2 linked regions of the Archangium violaceum genome follow. The protein of the gene in region 1 interacts with the protein of each later gene in a pairwise test. Links are inferred from orthologs where the notes say so. Each region holds a gene or a part of one and is shown in the gene's direction. Other genes may lie near its edges.

Evidence for each region.
Region 2: the proteins of dnaA (region 1) and dnaB interact in binary tests that used the Escherichia coli proteins (3 or more experiments, as listed by UniProt). The link is inferred for Archangium violaceum from one-to-one orthologs.

What each region holds. Positions count from the first base shown.
Region 1 is NZ_CP069338.1:3,307,626-3,313,703, reverse strand. The notes cover bases 1,042-3,857. They hold dnaA (chromosomal replication initiator protein DnaA), read left to right. Parts: upstream 1,042-1,681; coding sequence 1,682-3,034; downstream 3,035-3,857. Other genes in these bases: JQX13_RS14280 (hypothetical protein), read left to right, coding at 3,185-3,769; rpmH (50S ribosomal protein L34), read right to left, coding at 1,158-1,310; rnpA (ribonuclease P protein component), read right to left, coding at 1,042-1,144. In the rest of the region: membrane protein insertase YidC, read right to left, coding at 1-514; membrane protein insertion efficiency factor YidD, read right to left, coding at 528-746; more of rnpA, read right to left, coding at 743-1,041; JQX13_RS14275 (NAD(P)-dependent oxidoreductase), read left to right, coding at 3,928-4,554; JQX13_RS14270 (hypothetical protein), read left to right, coding at 4,677-5,504; JQX13_RS14265 (hypothetical protein), read right to left, coding at 5,646-6,078. UniProt on the Escherichia coli protein: Plays an essential in the initiation and regulation of chromosomal replication. Binds in an ATP-dependent fashion to the origin of replication (oriC) to initiate formation of the DNA replication initiation complex once per cell cycle.
Region 2 is NZ_CP069338.1:7,688,586-7,694,647, reverse strand. What follows is about bases 37-2,836. They hold dnaB (replicative DNA helicase), read left to right. Parts: upstream 37-637; coding sequence 638-2,035; downstream 2,036-2,836. Other genes in these bases: JQX13_RS32950 (gamma-glutamyl-gamma-aminobutyrate hydrolase family protein), read right to left, coding at 2,801-2,836; thiD (bifunctional hydroxymethylpyrimidine kinase/phosphomethylpyrimidine kinase), read right to left, coding at 2,064-2,804; rplI (50S ribosomal protein L9), read left to right, coding at 37-473. In the rest of the region: more of rplI, read left to right, coding at 27-36; more of JQX13_RS32950, read right to left, coding at 2,837-3,562; JQX13_RS32945 (hypothetical protein), read left to right, coding at 3,793-4,062; JQX13_RS32940 (DUF1844 domain-containing protein), read left to right, coding at 4,067-4,378; JQX13_RS32935 (hypothetical protein), read left to right, coding at 4,375-5,022; JQX13_RS32930 (hypothetical protein), read right to left, coding at 5,055-5,564; ATP-dependent chaperone ClpB, read left to right, coding at 5,794-6,062. UniProt on the Escherichia coli protein: The main replicative DNA helicase, it participates in initiation and elongation during chromosome replication. Travels ahead of the DNA replisome, separating dsDNA into templates for DNA synthesis.

The sequences.
Region 1 (6,078 bases):
CCGTGATGGAGATGGCCAGCGGCAGCGCCTGGCCCTGCACCGGCTGCGCCAGGTTCATCTGAGGCGGCGGCGGCACCTTGCCCCCGAAGAGCAGCTTGTAGCCCTCGGCGATGGAGACCTGCTGCTGCTCGCGCATCTTCTCGCCCTGGAGCACCGCCGAGGTGAGGCCCGCGCCCTGGGTGGAGAAGGTGTAGTGCGCCCACTGACGCTCGAAGTTCAGCGTGCGCACGGGCGGAGGCGGCGCGGCGTCGGCCACGGCCCCCTCGGTGCCCGTCCCGGCGGGCGGCGGCGTCCCCGCCGTCCCCGTGTCCCCACCGGCGGTGGGAGCGGGTGTGCCCGCGTCGGTGGCGGCGACCATCTGCCCGGCGTCCGCGACTCCGGCCTCGGGCGGTGGCGCGTTTTTCGAGAGGAGGAAGGTGTAGGCGAAGGTGAGGCCCATCGCGAGCGCGAGTGCCACCAGCAGTCGCCGTTGGGAGTCAGCCGAGTTGGGCGAGAGCGGATCCAGATCGTTCATATAAGAGAGGCGGTCAGGGAACGGGGTCGAAGCCGCCGGGGTGGAAGGGCTGGCAGCGCAGCAGGCGCCAGACGATGAGGCGCACACCGCGGAGGGCACCATGCTTCTTCAGCGCCTCCAGGGCGTACACGGAGCAGGTGGGGTGGAAGCGGCAGGCCGGGGGCAGCAACGGCGACAGCCACCGCTTGTAGAAACGGATGGGGAGCGCGAGCAGGTAGGCGAGCGGGCTCATCGGGCGGACTCCCGGGGGCCTGACGGAAACAACCTCTGCAGCTTGCGGGTGACTCCATCGAAGGCGCGCGACATTTCCGGGAAGGATGCGTCCTTGGCGGACTGACGCACGACCAGGACTACGTCCACACCGGAAGGCCATTGCTGGCGGCGCTTGCGGAAGAGCTCTCGCAGGAGCCGACGCAGGCGGGCACGCACCACGGCATTGCCCACCTTGGTGGAGACGGTGAGGCCCACGCGGCTGTAGGGCCGTCCGTTGGGCCTGGCGAGCCCCAGGAGACAGTCGGAGGGAATCTTCTGACCGTTCTCCTGGACCTCGAGGAACTCGCGCCGCCGGAGCAGGCGCAGGGCCTTGGGAAAGCGCTCGTCGCGAGGTGGCGCCTGGCCCTCGGCCTTCACGCGAGCGTCCCGGCTACTTCTTGTAAGCGGAGACCACCAGGCGCTTGCGGCCCTTGGCGCGGCGGCGGCTGAGGACGTCCTGGCCCGCGCGGGTGGAGTTGCGCTTGCGGAACCCGTGGGTGCGGTTGCGCTTGATCTTCGAGGGCTGGTAGGTGCGCTTGGACACGGCTGAACTCCTGGGACGACGGGGCGCCCACCGCACGGGCGGGCACCCTTATCCATAAAGCAAAGGAAGGCGGCGCTCGTAACCCGATCTCCCACCCAAGTCAACGCCGGATCACTCCCGCCTGTCCGATCGGGGATGGAGGCCACCCTTTTGCACCCCACACCCGGGGTGAAGCGGGGTGGGAGTGGGAACGCTGGGGCCACAACCGTTGGAGGGGGCGGGGGATTCCGCGCCGGGCGCTGCGATCAGAAGGGGGGCCGTAGGGGTGCGGAATGTCTGGGGTAGGGGCCGCAAACTTGATCGCCCAGGGGGGGGCTGTTAGCACGGACGGCCCCCTGCCTGGTGATCCACCAGCGCATCGGAGCCCTACCGTGAACGCGCTCGCCCAAACCCTGCCCCCACCGCCAAGTGCCGAGATTCTCTGGGAAAGGATGCTGGACTGCCTGAAGCAGGACAAGCGGGACTACGCGCTCGGGTGGATCGGAAAGATGCAGCCCCTGGAGGTGCGCGGGGACACGCTGGTGCTGGCGGTGCCGGACCGGTTCTACCAGGACTGGGTGGATGACCATTACCGGGGGCTGCTCGAGTCGACGCTGGCGCGGGTGACGGACACGCCCGCCCGGCTGGGCTACGAGGTGGTGCCGGGCCTGGCGCCTCCGCCGGAGCTCAAACTCGCACCGGAGGTCAAGTCCGCGGGGACCCGGCCGCCCCGGCTCAACGCCCGCTTCACCTTCCAGAGCTTCGTGGTGGCCGACAGCAACCAGCTCGCCGCGGCGGCCGCGCACGCGGTGGCCGAGAGCCCGGGCCGGGCCTACAACCCGCTCTACATCTATGGTGGGACGGGGCTGGGCAAGACGCACCTGCTGCACGCCATCGGCAATAAAATCTGGGAGAGGGATCAGACGCAGCGGGTGGTGTACCTGTCGAGCGAGCAGTTCACCAACGAGTACATCGAGAGCGTGCGCGAGCAGCGGATGCCGGAGTTCCGCCGGAAGTTCCGCGAAGAGTGCGACGTGCTGATGATCGACGACGTGCAGTTCCTGGGACGCAAGGAAGAGACGCAGCGGGAGTTCTTCCACACGTTCAACACACTGCACGAGCAGGGCAAGGCCATCATCCTCACGAGCGACATGGTGCCGGCGGAGGTGCCCGGGCTGGAGGAGCGGCTGCGCAGCCGCTTCAGCATGGGGCTCATCACGGACATCCAGGAGCCGAGCTTCGAGACGCGGGTGGCCATCCTCCAGAAGAAGGCGGTGATGGAGGGGTTGGATCTGCCGGACGAGGTGGCGCACTTCATCGCCCGGAGCTTCCAGAAGAACGTGCGGGAGCTGGAGGGGGCGCTGGTGAAGGTGAGCGCCATCCACTCGCTGTCGAGGCACCCGGTGACGGTGGACTTCGCCTCGCACGTGCTCAAGGACGTGCTGCCGACGCGGCAGGTCGTGGACGTGGAGAGCATCCAGAAGGAAGTGGCCCGCTACTACAAGGTGCCGGTGGAGGCGTTGAAGGAGGACCGGCGGCACAAGGCGCTGGCGCACGCGCGGCAGGTGGCGATGTACCTGAGCCGCAAGCTGACGAAGGGCTCGTTCCCGGAGATCGCCGCGAGGTTCAGCAAGGACCACTCGACGGTGATCTCGGCGGTGCGCAAGGTGGAGAAGCTGCGGGAGACGGACGCGGCGGTGAAGCGCGAGCTGGACGAGCTGGAAGCAAGGCTGACGGGAGAGTGAGCCCCCCTCCCCTCTCCCCCTGGGAGAGGGACGGGGTGAGGGTATGCGGCCCCGAGCTGAAGTCCGTACACCTGACCTGACTGGTGACTTGACTTGAGGTGACTTGATGAGTCAACCTACTCGCGAAGTCACCACGGGAGGTGTGTGTCGATGGATCGTTCCATGTCGGTTCCCACGGGAGTGGGAGAGCATTCCCTCACGCCGGGCGAGCAGCGGATCCTGACCCTGATGGAGCAGGGCCAGCAGCGCCTGGAGCAAGGCCAGCAACTCCTGGAACAGCGCCTGCAGGGCATGGACCAGCGCCTGCAATCGTTGGAGCACGGCCAGCAGCGTACGGAGCAGCAACTCAAGGAGTTGACGCTCAAGGTAGACCATGAAGCCGCCGCCAGCAGGATACGAGACCTGCAGTTGGCCGCGGATCTCCAGGGTCTCCGACACGACAACCAGGAGCGGCTCGTCCGACTCCAGGGGCAGCTCGAACAATCCCTGCAGAAGACGCAGGAGTCGGTGCTCACAACCTTGTACTTCGAGACGAACAAGCTCCGGACCGAGTTCTCCGAACGGTTCGACCGGCACAACGCACGCCTGGAAATCGTGGAGCAGACGCTCGAGCTGTACGGTGAGCGCATCCGTGACAACACGCAGGCCCTCCAGGGCCAACGGGAGGACGTGAGGAAGCAGACGACCGGGGTCGAGGGCCTGGCCCAGGCGCCCCGGACGCTCGAGACCCCCTAGGGCCAGAGGCTCTTGCGGACAACCCGGCACCAGGAGCGCTATATGACGGGCCGCGCTCGTTCCTGGCAGGGCCGAGGGTGATGGAGCCAGAGCGGACTCCGCGACACCCACCGGACCGGCCCTCCGCTCGGGGAACGGGTCACGGAGGAGTAACACCCATGCGGTTGACGGTCTTCGGAGCGACGGGTCGGGTCGGGCACACGCTGGTGCACGATGCGGTGGCGCAGGGGCACGAGGTGACGGCCTATGTGAGGGACCCGCAGCGGCTGGGAGTGAAGCATGGGCGGCTGTTCGTGAAGAAGGGCAGCCTGGAGGACGGCACCGCCGTGGCCGAGGCGGTGCGCGGCTCGGAGGTCGTGGTGAGCGCCATCGGGGCGCGCGACGCGACGCACGCGGTGACGGTGGTGACGCAGGCCACCCGGTCCATCGTGGCGGCGATGAAGGCCGAGGGTGTCCAGCGGCTCGTGACGGTGGGCGCGGCGGGACTGCTGCCCCACCCGGCGGGTGGCCTCACTGGAGAGCACGGCCTGCCGCCCTTCCTGCGTTACGCCTTCGAGGATCACCGCGGCGCCCTGCAGGTGCTCCAGGAGAGCGGACTGGACTGGGTGGTGGTGTGCCCGCCCGTCATGCCCAGCGGCGTGAAGACGGGCAAGTACCGCACCGCCGTGGAGGCGCTGCCCACGGGCGGCCGTCAGGTGTACCCCGAGGACGTGGCGGACTTCACCCTCAAGGTGGCCACCAGCAACGAGCTCCACCGCGTGCGCGTGGGCATCGTCGGAGACTGAGCCGCCCCGGCCTGGGGGCGGTGAGCTCCGGTGCGAGTGGCCGCTCTTCGACCTCGGGGGTCATCCAGGCGCGGTGGCCCGAAGACGTGGCCGGACGTCCCTGGTACCGCACCCACGAGCCCATGAACCTTCGCGCCCCTTCGCTCCGTCAGACATTGCTGTCCGCCGCCACCCTGGCCGTCACCGCCTGTGGGGGTGGAGAGGGCGCCTCGTTGCGCTTCTCCGTCAACGAGTCCCAGTCCGCCCAGGCCGCCCGTGCGCTCGTCCAGGGCGCGGAGACGCCGGCTCCCCTCGAGGCTCCCACGTTCCGCTCCAGCGACGGCGTCACCTTCACGCTGACGGAGGCCCGCATCCACCTGAAGGACATCCGCCTGGAGCTCCCCCAGGGGACGAAGTGCGCCGAGGTGCGCGGCCTGCTCTCGGGCGCCACCTGCAAGGGCGGCGAGTCCGGCAGCGGCTCGGGGACGGTGCTCATCCCCGGCCCCCTCATCGTGGACCTGATGACGGGTACCACCCTGCCGGATCTGTCCGGTCTGCGCCTGCCCGCGGGTACCTACAAGCGCATCGACTTCCGTCTGGACAAGGCCAAGGCCGAAGAGGTGGCCAGTGGCGAGCCCCTCGTGGGCTATAGCCTCCGGGTGAAGGCCCGCTTCACCCGGGATGACACCGACAACACGCTGGAGCTGAAGCTCGGCTTCAGCGAGGACGCGCGCTTCGAGTCCGCCACCGGTGTCGAGGTTGGCGCGGATGACGCGCTGCTCGCGCTGCTCGCCCCCCAGGCGTGGCTCGAGGGCCTGCCCGTGGCCACGTGCCTGGAGAAGGGTGATCTGGAAATCACCAACAACGTGCTGCTCCTCGATGACCGGGCCAAGGGCGACTGCAGCGGCGCCGAGGACACGGTGAAGCGCAACATCAAGAACAGCGGCGACCTGCGCAAGGCCAGGGATTAGCCCGAACCGGCGAGCCTGGTGCGTTCTCCTCATCGCGCCAGGATTTCCGGTCCGCACAGGGTGGGTGGTGGCTCCCACCCCGCTCGGGCCTGGGCCCCCTCCAGGGACCTCCACCCTGAGAGGGGGCCGTGCGGAATTCCCTCAACCCGCGGTGAACAGCTCGCGCGCCAGCGCGGAGAGCCGCGGCCAGAAGAACCCTCCCCACAGCACGAGCGAGCCCAGCCCCAGTCCGAGGGCGGCGAGCGCCTGGCCCCCGCGGCCGATGGGTGGCCGGGCCTGGGGATTCACGCGCCGTAGGGCCACGACGCCGAGCCCCACCGCCACGGGCGCAAGGACAGGCAGGACCACCCCGTAGAGTCCGAACATCAGACCGAGCCTCGCCAGGGGATTGTTCTCGTACCGGTCCCACAACCGGAGCAGGACGGCATCCGGGATGGGCTCGCGGAAGAAGAGCTTGTGCCGCGGATCCTGGTGGAGGGTGATGGCGAGGCCGAAGAGGAGGAGGGCGGGAATGAGGAGCGCGGTGCCCTCGCGCACCAGGCCGGCCACCCCCAGGCCCACGGCCAGGACGGGG
Region 2 (6,062 bases), 4.4 Mb from region 1 along the record:
GCCCCTCGAACGAACGGAGACATCACATGAAGGTCATTCTTCGTGAGGACGTCGCGAACCTGGGCAAGTCCGGGGAGCTCGTGACGGTGAAGGACGGCTTCGGCCGCAACTACCTGCTGCCGCGCAAGCTCGCGGTGCTGGCCACCGAGCAGAACGTGCGCCAGCTCGAGCACGAGCGCGCTGTCATCTCGGCGCGCAACGCCAAGCTGAAGGGCGCCGCCGAGGAGCAGGCCAAGAAGCTGGGCGCGGTGAAGGTCACCATCCGCCGCAAGGTGGGTGAGCAGGACAAGCTGTACGGCTCCGTCACCGTGCTGGACATCGCCGAGGCGCTCGCCGCCCAGGGCCAGACGGTGGACCGCCGCCAGCTGCACCTGGCCGAGCCCATCAAGGCCACGGGTCAGTACGAGGTGGAGCTGCGGCTGCACCGCGACGTGGCGGCGAAGATCAAGGTCGAGGTCGCGGCGGAGGCCTGAGCCCTCCCCCCGCCTGTGAAGCACCAGGGCCGTCCGGGATTCGACTCCCGGGCGGCCCTTCCTTTTGCGGGAGGGAGCCAGTCCACCCGCCCTGGCATGTCGGAGGCCGCTGCCAAGGTGCTCGCTACAGACCTGTAGCGACGCGGTATACTGGCCGGGCACCCATGGACAACATCCTCGATATTCGGACCGGTGGCAGGAAATCCCACGAGGACCTCGCCGCGGAGCGCGCGGTGCTGGGCGCGGTGCTCGCGGACAACACGATCGTCGCCAGCATCGCGGAGGTGGTGCACCCGGACGACTTCGCCAGTCCGGCGCACTCGCAGATCTTCGCCGCGATGCTCAAGCTGGACGGCTCCTCACGGCAGGTGGACCACCTGACGCTGGCCGAGGAGCTGAAGGTGCTCGGGCAGCTGGCGGGAGTGGGTGGCCCGGCCTACCTGATGAGCCTGGACCAGATGGTGCCCGTGCCGGGCAACGTCATCCAGTACGCGAAGATCGTCAAGGACCAGGCCATCCGGCGGAGGCTGGCCGGCGTGGGGCGGGAGATCCAGGAGCTCGCGAGCCAGGAGACGGGCGAGCTGGACGTGCTGCTGGACGAGGCCGAGCGCAAGGTCTTCAACCTGGCGGAGAAGAAGCGCGAGGGAGATCTGCGGCCCGTCAGCGAGCTGATGGAGCACACGCTGGACCTCCTGGACAAGATGAAGACCGCGACGACGGGCATCACCGGCCTGTCGACGGGTTACGTCGACCTGGACAACCAGCTCACGGGACTGCACGGCGGCGAGCTCATCATCCTCGCGGCGCGCCCCGGCTGCGGAAAGACGTCCTTCGCGATGAACATCGCCACGCACGTGGGGCTCGCGGAGGAGCCGAAGGCTGCGGCCATCTTCAGCCTGGAAATGCCCGCGGATCAGCTGCTCATGCGTCTGCTGGCCTCGAGCGCGCGTGTGGACATGAAGAAGCTGCGCGGCGGCCGGCTCACCCCACATGACGAGGAGAAGTTCCAGGAGATGGCGGGCAAGCTCTACAACGCCCCCATCTACATCGACGACTCGGGCGGCCTGTCCCCGTTCGACTTGCGCGCCAAGGCGCGGCGGCTCAAGCAGAGGGATCCGCGGCTGTCGCTGATCGTCATCGACTACCTCCAGCTGATGCACCAGAAGGGCAAGGTGGAGAGCCGCCAGCTGGAAATCGCGGAGATCTCCCGCGCGCTCAAGCAGCTGGCCAAGGAGCTGGAGGTGCCCATCATCGCGCTCTCGCAGCTCAGCCGTAAGGTGGAGGAGCGCAAGGGCGGCAAGCCGATGCTCTCGGACCTGCGTGAGTCGGGCGCCATCGAGCAGGACGCCGACGTGGTGATGTTCATCCACCGCGAGGACCAGACCGAGGGCGAGGGCGGCGGCGGGGGTGGCGGAGGAGGAGGCGGCGGTGGGGGTGGCGGAACCACGGCGATCCCCGTGCAGCTCGTCATCGCCAAGCAGCGTAACGGCCCCATCGGAGACATCGACCTGGTCTTCCTCGCCGAGTACACGCGCTTCGAGAGCCGGGCCCGCATGGAGTAGGCCGCGTGCGGCCTACGATCCCGGAAGCTCAGTCACGGCCGGAGCGCAGGTAGCGCGTCACATGGGCCTTCGCCCGGCGCGCGGCGGCAGTGGGCGGCCTGCCCCTGCCCAGCTCCACCGCGAAGGCCGAGGCCAGCCGACAGCCCGTCCCCCGGCGCTCGGGTGGGCGCTCCAATCGAGTGCCTTCCAGCACCACGTCCCGCTCCGGCAGGCACAGCACGTCCACCGCCCCCGTGGCCCGGTGCCCGCCCTTCACCAGCACCGCGCCGAAGCCGTGGGCCACCAGCGCCCTCCCCGCCTCGCGAGCCTCCTCCACCGTGCGCACCGCTCCCCCGCCGAGCAGCCACGCCGCCTCGTCCAGGTTCGGGGTGAGCACCACCTTCGGTCCCGCCAGCGACAGGTAGTGCCGCCGCGTCAGCTTCGAGAGTGACTCGCCCCTCGAGGTCCGCACGACCGGGTCCACCACCCACCACGCGTCCACGCCCTCGAGCGCCTCGCGCAGCGCGGCCAGCTGCGACGGCCCGGGCACCTGGCCCAGCTTCACCGCGTGCAGCGGCCCCAGCTCGAGCGCCGCCTTCACCTGGGCCCTCAACACGCGCGGCGGCGTGGACTGGTACAGGAAGGTTCCCCGCCCCTGCGCCGTCTGCGCGGATGGCACCGCCACGGGCGCCCCACCGAGCGCCCGCACCGCCGCCACGTCCGAGAGCAGCCCCGCTCGTCCCGTGGGCTCGTGGCCCGCGCACAGCAGGATGCGCGGCGCCCCAGTCACCGCCGGTGCTCGCGTGCCTTCTGGATGAACGCCCGGTACACGCCCACGTTCACCGGCACCGTGTTGAGCATCAACTCCGGGTGCCACTGCACACCCAATGCGAAGGCGTGCTGGGGCGACTCGATGGCCTCCACCACCCCATCCGGTGACACCGCGCTCACCACCACCTGGGGGCCCATGCGGCACGCCGCCTGGTGGTGCGTGGAGTTCACCATCAGCTGACCCCGGCCGACCGCATCCGCCAGGAGCGTCCCCTCTCGCACGTCCACCGGGTGCTGCGGCTGGGTCCGGTCGTGCTTCTGCTCGTGCTCGTGTGCCCCCTGCACCTCGCGGCCGATGTCCTGGTGCAGCGTGCCTCCGAGCACCACGTTGAGCAGCTGCATGCCCCCGCAGATGCCCAGCACCGGCATGTTGCGCTTGAGCGCCCCACGCATCAGCGCCGTCTCGAAGGCGGTGCGCGACAGCTTCAGCGGCCCCATGCCCTCACGGGCCGTCTCACCATAGGCCTCGGGCGGAATGTCGAAGGCCCCGCCCGTGACGAGCAGCCCGGAGATACGATCCAGGTACGCGTCCACGCACGCCAGCTCGTCCGAGTACGGCAGCACGAAGGGCAGGCCCCCCGCGCGCAGTACCGCGTCCGCGTAGGGCACCTTCAGCTCGTAGTACGCGAACGCCGAGTCCGGCCGGTTCGCGCTGTAGTCCGGGGTGATACCGATGTTCGGCCGGCGCGGAGGCTGGCCATGAAGTTTGTGCGTCATACGTCTCCGCTCGCGAGGCTAGCCCCCAGGGCGCCCCTGTCAAAAGCAGAGGAAAGGCGCCGGACGCGCTCGGCAATGTCCTCGGCGAGCGAGAACGAACCTCGGGGAAGGGATGGAACGAGGGGAACGTTCATCGGCTCCGGGACGGGTGTGGGTTCAGTGGCGTTGACAGAGGGCAGCCCTGCTATAAGGTGGCGCGCCCTTTTCCAAGAGATTCCGAGGAGTTGACGATGGCCGATACGACAGACCCCAAGTACCTCGACAAGCGCACGGCCGACCGCTACCTGCGCAGTGGCGAGCTGGACGAGAAGGCGTACCAGCACCACATCGAGTCCCTGCCGGACGTGGCCGAGAAGGCCGTCCCCGTCGAGACGGTGATGCACGACGAGCTCGAGAACGACGAGGACTTCGACGACGAGGACTTCGACGACGAGGACGACGACGAGGATCTCGAGGACGAGGAGGACGAGGGCGACAAGGACTCCGAGTCGGCCGAGTGACGCCATGAGCGAGGAGAAGCGCGGAGAGACGTTCGTGATGAAGGGCGAGGCGCGGCAGAGCGCGCCCGAGGCGCCCATCACCTTCAGCACCTTCCTCATCGGCCTGGCCTCCAGCGCCCTCATCCACCTGGGTGAGGCGCCCAATCCGGAGACGGGCAGGTCCGAGCGGGATTTGATTCTCGCCCGGCAGAGCCTGGATCTGCTGGGAATGCTGCACGACAAGACGCGCGGCAACCTCACGTCCGAGGAGCAGCAGCTCTTCGACAACCTCCTCGCCGACCTGCGCCTGCGCTTCGTGGAGGCGAGCAAGCGGTGAGTCGACCGGTCTCCCCCTCCCAGGGCCTGCCGCGAGGCATCCGCTTCGCGGCGTTCGTCTGCCTCGTGCTCTCCGCCTTCACGGGCTTCTTCGCCCTGAGTGAGTCCATGGGGCTCAGCCGGCTCTCGGAATTCAGGGAGGCCAGCGGCTCGTCGAACTTCTCCATCGTGGGCGATCCCTCCATCGACGCACGCATCGCCGACGCGCAGCTCGCCGCGCTCGAGCCCATGCGCGAGTCGCGCGCGCTCACCCTGGGGGCGCTCTCGGTGGCCTGTGCCCTCGTCTTCGTCGCCGCGGGCCGGATGCTCCGCCCCGATGGGCTCCCCCTGGAACGGATGCGCCGGATGCTCGGGGGAGCCGCCATCACCGCGGCCCTGCTGCGCACCATCGACGGAGCCCAGGGGGCCGTGGTGGCCCGGCGCATGGGCCCCGTCATGGTCGAGGCCATGAGGACCCTCCCCGAGTTCCAGGGTCCGGCCGCCGATCACCTCCAGGTCATGCCCTGGCTCGTCTCCGCCAGCGCGGTGGGGCTGACGGCGCTCGTCGCCGGCACCTTCGCCCTGCTCGGCCAGTACTTCCGCAGCGAACACGTCCGCCAGGCCGTCAGCCTCCTGGACGGCGATCTCGCCGAAGAAGAGGACTGAGCACCTCCTCGCGCCGGGCCCTCCTCAGGGCCTCAGGCCGGGACGCCTCGCAGCAGCTGATCCAGGGGAGACGGTGAATCCGGCCCCGAGCCGTTGAGCACCAGCCTCGTCCCCTGCATGCGGTGCAGTTGCAGCAGCAGCTCGCGCTCCACCCCGAAGACCCACGCCAGGTGGCCCATCGGCCACTGGGCCTGCATCCGCGCGAAGGCCTCGTCGTCGAACTCGCCGTCCAGGCACTCGGGAAGCTCCACCTCGTCGTACAGCAGGCGCTCCCCACCGACGTGCTGCCCTCCTCCGAAGGCCTTGACCTCCTCGTACTCCTGGGGGTCGTACACGTAGGAGTGGACGGTGACGCCCACCTCCCTGGACAGCAATCGGGCCAGGGTGTGGTGCTCGCTATACCAGTGCGAGCCCCTCCGCCCCGCCGTGTGGGGTCCATCCAGGGCCAGCCGGACGATCTTGCGCCGGCGGTAGACGGACACCGTCAGCAGGGAGTCCGCCGGGGCACCATCCTCGGCAAGCGCCTGCCGGGCCAGCTCCATCAGCTTCAGGCCGCCCAGGGATTCAACTCGAATGAGATAACCGCCATGCGCTTCCAGTGGATGCCCCCCGGTGTGCGGGCGGGCATATACCCGGGCTGACCTGGGAAAGGCAACTCCCGGAGAGCCTGGAAGAACGTGGAGGATCCAACCATCCGGGCCGCACGGGACGTGAAAGGTAGGGGGGGCCGCGCGTGCTTGCCAAGGGGTCCCCGACCCTTACGTTGGTGACATGCGACTCGACAAATACACAGTGAAGGCGCAGGAGGCCATTCAAGAGGGACAGTCCCTGGCCCGGCGGGCCGACAATCCGAACTATGAGCCGGAGCACCTCGCGACGGCACTGCTCGGACAGAAGGACGGCATCGTCGAGCCGCTGCTCCGCAAGATTGGCGTGGATGTCAAACTGTTCGCCGGCCGGTTGGGGGAGACGCTCCAGAAGCTGCCGAGGATGCAGGGCGGCGAAGGCGCGATGCTCAGCCAGCGGCTGCTGAAGACTTT